Regions from separate parts of the Microbacterium sp. USHLN186 genome, predicted to be linked through region 1. Evidence: predicted binding sites of a transcription regulator. Region 1 holds the regulator's gene; each other region holds the start of a gene.

Region 1 (2,263 bases):
GGACTGCGCTGGTGGAACGTCAAGCACCCCGCGGCGTACGCGCAGCGTCTCGCGAGCGGGGACTCGCCCGCTGCGGGACGCGAACGCCCGGATCCCGAGGCCCGAACACTCGAGCGGGTGCTGCTGCAGAGCCGGCTCGCGGAGGGGCTCGCCATCGCGGACATCGCCGCGCAGCGTCGTGCCCGCGTCGCGGAGCTGATCGGCGACGGACTGATCGACCCGCAGGCGGCGCTGCGCGAGCGCCGGGTGCGCCTCACCCTGCGCGGACGTCTGCTGGCGGATGCCGTGGTGCGCGCGCTCACGGATTGAACCCCGTCGGCGGTCAGCGCGCAGGTGACCCGGGGTAGGATTGGCACTCTGGGGGCCGGAGTGCCAATCCAGGTGCCGGGCGGAGTCGGTTCGAGTGTCAGCGGGAGGGATCATGGTCACAGAGCGAGGGCTGGAGGTCCTCCGTGCGATCGTGCAGGACTACGTCGCCACGCACGAGCCGGTCGGCAGCAGGTCCATCGTCGAGCGGCACGCCTTCGGGGTGTCCGCGGCGACCATCCGAAACGACATGGCCCAGCTCGAGGACGAGGAGCTCATCGTAGCCCCGCACACCTCCTCGGGGCGCGTGCCGACCGACAAGGGCTACCGCGTCTTCGTCAACCACCTCGCGCAGCTGCGTCCGCTCTCGGCACCGCAACGCACGGCGATCGAGTCGTTCCTCGCCGCGCCCAGCGACCTCGACGACCTCATGGCGCGCACGGTGCGCGTGCTGACCCAGCTGACCGGGCAGGTCGCGCTCGCGCAGTACCCCTCGTTCGCCCGGGCCGCGGTGACGCACGTCGAGCTCGTCGCGCTCGCGCCCACGCGAATCCTCGTCGTGCTGGTCACCGACGCCGGTGGCGTGTCGCAGCGCATCTCGCCGCTGCCGATGGAGGTCGACGACGCCGATGTCGCCGTGCTGCGCGCGCAGCTGGCCGCCCTCATCACCGGGCGCGCGGTCAGCGAGGCCGCCGAGCGGATCTCCGCCATCGCCGAACCCGAGCCGTCCGGACCCGTCGCGCATCTGCATCCGGCGATCTCCGCGCTGGCCGCGGTGATCGGCGAGGAGCTCGCCGAGTTCCGCCAGGAGCGGCTGGTCATGGCGGGAGCGGCGACCCTCGCGCGCCGCGAGCACGACTTCCGCGGCAGCATCCATCCGCTGCTCGAGGCGATCGAGGAGCAGGTGACCCTGCTGCGGCTGATGAGCGAGATGGTCACCGACGAGCAGGGCCTGGCCACCAGCATCGGCACCGAGAACGCGCCGTTCGGTCTCGGGGAGGCCTCGATCGTCGCGAGCACCTACGGGTCCGCGGGCGGTTCCGCACGCGTCGGCGTGATGGGCCCGACGCGCATGGACTATCCGAGCAACCTCGCCGCAGCACGGGCCGTGGCCCGCTACCTGTCGCGGATGCTCGAAGAGGACGAGGCCGCCCGCTGATGCGGTGGCCGGCACATATTCACGCACACGAAGAAAGGTGACCGTGGCGGATCACTACGAAGTCCTCGGGGTGTCGAGAGACGCCTCCCAGGACGAGATCAAGAAGGCCTACCGCAAGCTGGCGCGTCAGCTGCACCCGGACGTCAACCCGGGTGAGGATGCCGCGGAGAGGTTCAAGCTCGTGACGCACGCGTACGACGTGCTCAGCGACGAGGACTCCCGGCGCCGGTACGACATGGGCGGGGACCAGGCCGGCGGCTTCGGCGGGTTCGGCGGGTTCGGCGACATCTTCGAGACGTTCTTCGGAGCCGGCGGCGCCCGCTCCGCGCGTCCGCGCTCGCGTCGCGAGCGGGGCCAGGACGCGCTCGTGCGGGTCACCCTCGAGCTCGGCGACGTCGTCTTCGGCGTGCACCGCGACATCGAGGTCGACACGGCGGTGCTCTGCGAGACGTGCCAGGGCAGCTGCTGCCAGCCCGGCACCTCGCCGGTCACCTGCGACGTGTGCGGCGGCAGCGGCCACGTCCAGCGTCAAGTGCGCAGCCTGCTGGGCAACGTCGTCACCACGCAGCCGTGCGGCAGCTGCGAGGGATACGGCACCGTCATCCCCAACCCGTGCGGTTCGTGCGCGGGTCAGGGGCGGGTGCGCTCGCGCCGCACGGTGGCGCTGGACATCCCGGCCGGCGTCGAGACCGGCCTGCGACTGCAGCTGCCCGGCTCGGGCGAGGTGGGCCGCGCGGGCGGGCCGCACGGCGACCTGTACGTGGAGATCTCGGTCGCCCCGCACCCGGTGTTCAGCCG
Region 2 (2,263 bases), on a different contig from region 1:
CCGCGCGCCGGATGCCGGGGCGGGCGAGCCCCCCGCTCCACAGCACCAGCTCCACCACGCTGCCGTCGGCGCTGACCCACTGCGCCTCGACATCGTCGGGGATCAGCTCGCGGTCCAGGCCCGGACCCAGCTTGATGCCCGTCGGATGCCGGCGCGCCACTTCAAAGCACCAGTCCAGCGACGGAGACCAGTCGGCAGCGGCGGTGCGGGTGGTCTCGGCGTGCCCGGCGGTGCGGCGAGCCGGGTCGAGCCAGATCGCCGTCTGCTCGCTGCGGACCGTGCCGAGGTAGTCCTCGGCGGTGGCGTGCTGCACGGTTGCCGCGAACGGCGCGAGGTTGTACGCCGCGATTGCGGCGGTGACCTCGTCCGCGTCGACCGCGCTCACCTCGAGACCGGCGCCCGCGAAGGCGAGGCTGTCGCCGCCGATACCGCAGCCTAGGTCGGCCACCTCGCCGATGCCGGCGCGGCGCAGGCGCCCGGCGTGCAGGGCGGCCACCTTCAGACGCGTGGCCTGCTCGAGACCGGCGCGGGTGAACAGCATCCGGTCGGCGAGCTCGCCGAACTTCGCGCGCGCCTTCACCCGCAGGCGGGCCTGGCCGACGACCGCGGAGACGAGGTCGGGGGAGTGGCCGGCAGCGCGCAGCCGCGAGACCGCGCGGGCGACGTCGGCGGTCTGCTCGACGGATCCCACCTCGTCGAGCAGGGCGAGACCCTCGCGCGTGAGCAGGGCGGTCAGCTCGGACATCTCCACCCCTTCAGCCTACGGCGCAGCGCGTCAGAGCTGGCACTCGCATTGCATGAGTGCCAGCCCTCGTCCTACACTGGAGTTAGCACCCTCACCTCGAGAGTGCTAACAGTCTTCTGATCTCAGTCACGAAAGAAGAGGTACACCGTGTCGGTTTCCATCAAGCCGCTCGAGGACCGCATCGTCATCCAGCAGGTCGAGGCAGAGCAGACCACCGCAAGCGGTCTGGTCATCCCCGACACCGCCAAGGAGAAGCCCCAGGAGGGCGAGGTCGTGGCAGTCGGCCCCGGCCGCATCGACGACAACGGCAACCGGGTTCCGCTCGACGTCGCCGTGGGCGACCGCGTTCTGTACAGCAAGTACGGCGGAACCGAGGTGAAGTTCGGCGCTGACGAGTACCTCGTGCTCTCGGCGCGCGACGTGCTCGCCGTCGTCGTCCGCTGACGCGGTTCGACACAGCTCCCAGAGGGTCCGGATGCCACGGCATCCGGACCCTCTGTCGTGCCGCCCCTATCCGCCTCACCGGTCACCCCCGATTCCCCCCGCGACGAACCCGCAGACCCCGGGTCGGCTCCCGATGCCGCATCGAGTGCCGAGTCGCACACTCGGATCAAGCGCAACGCGGCGCTCTTCGAACAAGGGGACATCGATCATGGCTTTGGACGACAACGTCAACCTTCTCGGTACGCAGGTGAACACCGGGATGGACAACGTCGGGAACGACAACTCCGACAACTCCGTGAGGGACGACTCGGACAACTCGGTGCGGGACAACTCCGACAACTCGGACAACTCGGTCGACGACAGCTCGACGAACGACTCGAACAACGACAGCTCCGACAACTCGGACAACTCGGACAACTCCGACAACTCGGACAACTCGGACAACTCCGACAACTCGGACAACTCCGACAACTCAGTCGATGACAGCTCGACGAACGACTCGTACAACGACAACTCCGACAACTCCGACAACTCGGACAACTCCGACAACTCGACGAACGACTCGTACAACGACAACTCGGACAACTCCGACAACTCGGACAACTCCGACAACTCGGACAACTCCGACAACTCGGACAACTCGGACAACTCGGACAACTCGACGAACGACTCGTACAACGACAACTCCGACAACTCCGACCGCTCGTGGCGCGACAACTCCGACCACTCCGTGACCGATTCGTACAACACGCTGTACGACAACTCGGTGACCACCGGTGTGCGGCAGTACAACTCCGGCTTCGGGGACGTGAGCATCGGCGCCGGCGGCGGCAGCATGGGCGCGATGGCGGGTATGGGAGGCGGCGGCACGCTTCACATCGACGGTCGTACGACGCTCAACGACCAGTCCGTCAACCAGAGCATCTCCACGGCTTCCTCGGGCGGCGCGGCAGCGGCGGCGGCGGACGGCGGCGCTGAGTCGTTGGCTTCCGAGCAGATGCCGGGCTCCGGCTCCGGATCCGGCGGCGATTCCTCCGGTGGCAATGTCACGCAGACGTTCAGCCAGAACAGCGT
Region 3 (2,263 bases), on a different contig from region 1:
GACCCCCTGCTGGTGCGACGACTGCGGCGGCTGCGCGACGCCCGCGCCACGCAGCGCGCCGCCCGCATGCGCGGCTTCGTGGGCTGACGCGCCAGCCGTCGCGCTCCCGCTCCCGCGCCGCGCGGACGAGGCTGCGGACGAGGCTCTTCCGCAGGGTTCCCACCCAGCGCCCGCTAGCATCGAGGGGTGCTGAAGTCCTCCCGCGATCGATTCGACGACGTCCCCCGTACCGCCGGACGCGTCGGGGCGCACCGTGCCGAGCAGCCCGGGATGAACGGCCTGGTGGTGCTGCTGTGGTCGGCGGCGATCGCGCTGGTCCTCATCGTCTGCGGGATCTTCGTCACGCTCGTCATGATGGATCGCATCTCGCTGTTCGGCGGCGAGGAGCGGCCCGCGACGTCGCAGCAGACGCCGGGGGCGATCGCCCGTCTGGACACCTCGTACCGCGTGCTCATCATCAACGCGACCCCCGAGAAGGGACTGGTCGACGACGTGCGCGCCGAGCTGCTGACGGCGGGATGGTCGTCGGATCACGTGTTCGGCAGCGACGGTTCGTCGCAGGAGTTCTCGAAGACCACCGTCTTCTACGTCGACGAGGCCGATCGCGATGCGGCGCTCGGCCTGGCGGAGCTGCTCGGCGACGTCGATGCACAGCAGAGCGACTTCTACGCCGGGCTGAACGACAGCGACGAGCCGCAGCTCACCGTGGTGATCGGGCTGGATCGTGCGGCGAGCGGCGCTCCCTCGTCCGAGCAGCCGGATTCCACTCCGGCGCCCTGAGCGCGCTGAGAGCCGCGCCTTCCGGCGGCTTGCACTCTCAGGGGTCGAGTGCCAGACTGGGTGTTAGCACTCGCATACTCGGAGTGCTAATCCCCATCGCCTACGTCCGGGAGGGACGAAAGACTCATGGCAAAGATCATCGCTTTCGATGAGGAGGCCCGTCGTGGCCTCGAGCGCGGCCTGAACATCCTGGCCGACGCCGTCAAGGTGACCCTCGGCCCGCGTGGTCGCAACGTCGTGCTCGAGAAGAAGTGGGGCGCCCCCACCATCACGAACGACGGCGTGTCGATCGCCAAGGAGATCGAGCTCGACGACCCGTACGAGAAGATCGGCGCGGAGCTCGTCAAGGAGGTCGCCAAGAAGACCGACGACGTCGCCGGTGACGGAACCACGACCGCGACCGTCCTCGCTCAGGCACTGGTGCGCGAGGGCCTGCGCAACGTCGCCGCCGGCGCCGACCCCATCTCGCTCAAGCGCGGCATCGAGAAGGCCGTCGCGGCGATCACCGAGGACCTGCTCAAGAGCGCCAAGGAGATCGAGTCCAAGGAGCAGATCGCGGCCACCGCATCCATCTCCGCCGCCGACAACGAGATCGGCGAGCTGATCGCCGAGGCCATCGACAAGGTCGGCAAGGAGGGCGTGGTCACCGTCGAGGAGTCGCAGACCTTCGGCACCGAGCTCGAGCTCACCGAGGGCATGCGCTTCGACAAGGGCTACCTGAACCCGTACTTCGTCACGGACCCGGAGCGCCAGGAGGCGGTCTTCGAGGACCCGTACATCCTCATCGCCAACCAGAAGATCGGCAACATCAAGGACCTCCTGCCGGTCGTCGACAAGGTGATCCAGGACGGCAAGGAGCTCGTCATCATCGCCGAGGACGTCGAGGGCGAAGCTCTCGCGACCCTCGTGCTGAACAAGATCCGCGGCATCTTCAAGTCGGTCGCCGTCAAGGCTCCCGGCTTCGGCGACCGCCGCAAGGCCCAGCTGCAGGACATCGCGATCCTCACCGGCGGCCAGGTCATCACCGAGGAGGTCGGCCTCAAGCTCGAGAACACCACGCTCGACCTGCTCGGCCGTGCTCGCAAGGTCATCGTCACCAAGGACGAGACCACGATCGTCGAGGGTGCGGGTGAGCAGTCCTCGATCGAGGGTCGCGTGACCCAGATCCGTCGCGAGATCGAGAACACCGACAGCGACTACGACCGCGAGAAGCTGCAGGAGCGCCTCGCGAAGCTCGCCGGTGGCGTGGCGGTCATCAAGGCGGGCGCTGCGACCGAGGTCGAGCTCAAGGAGCGCAAGCACCGCATCGAGGACGCCGTGCGCAACGCGAAGGCGGCCGTCGAGGAGGGCATCGTCCCCGGTGGTGGCGTCGCGCTGCTGCAGGCGGCGAAGGTGCTCGACACCCTCGCACTCGAGGGCGACGAGGCGACCGGCGCGAACATCGTGCGTGTCGCGATCGAGGCGCCGCTGAAGCAGATCGCGA

What was found. The regulator HrcA, encoded in region 1, represses chaperone genes, less so after heat shock. The targets are predictions, from matches to a motif close to TTNGCACTCGNNNNNNNCGAGTGCNAA.
Region 2: the regulator HrcA is predicted to act here: its motif matches at 782-808, upstream of groES (co-chaperone GroES).
Region 3: the regulator HrcA is predicted to act here: its motif matches at 844-870, upstream of groL (chaperonin GroEL).

The regions. Positions count from the first base shown of each region.
Region 1 is NZ_JBBCYA010000004.1:11,067-13,329, reverse strand. It holds gene hemW (radical SAM family heme chaperone HemW) at 1-309, shown strand, start outside; gene hrcA (heat-inducible transcriptional repressor HrcA) at 422-1,465, shown strand; gene dnaJ (molecular chaperone DnaJ) at 1,509-2,263, shown strand, end outside.
Region 2 is NZ_JBBCYA010000003.1:131,084-133,346, forward strand. It holds gene WFG93_RS08100 (class I SAM-dependent methyltransferase) at 1-751, opposite strand, end outside; gene groES (co-chaperone GroES) at 893-1,189, shown strand; gene WFG93_RS08110 (hypothetical protein) at 1,398-2,263, shown strand, end outside.
Region 3 is NZ_JBBCYA010000005.1:196,188-198,450, forward strand. It holds gene WFG93_RS11615 (DUF3263 domain-containing protein) at 1-87, shown strand, start outside; gene WFG93_RS11620 (LytR C-terminal domain-containing protein) at 187-780, shown strand; gene groL (chaperonin GroEL) at 907-2,263, shown strand, end outside.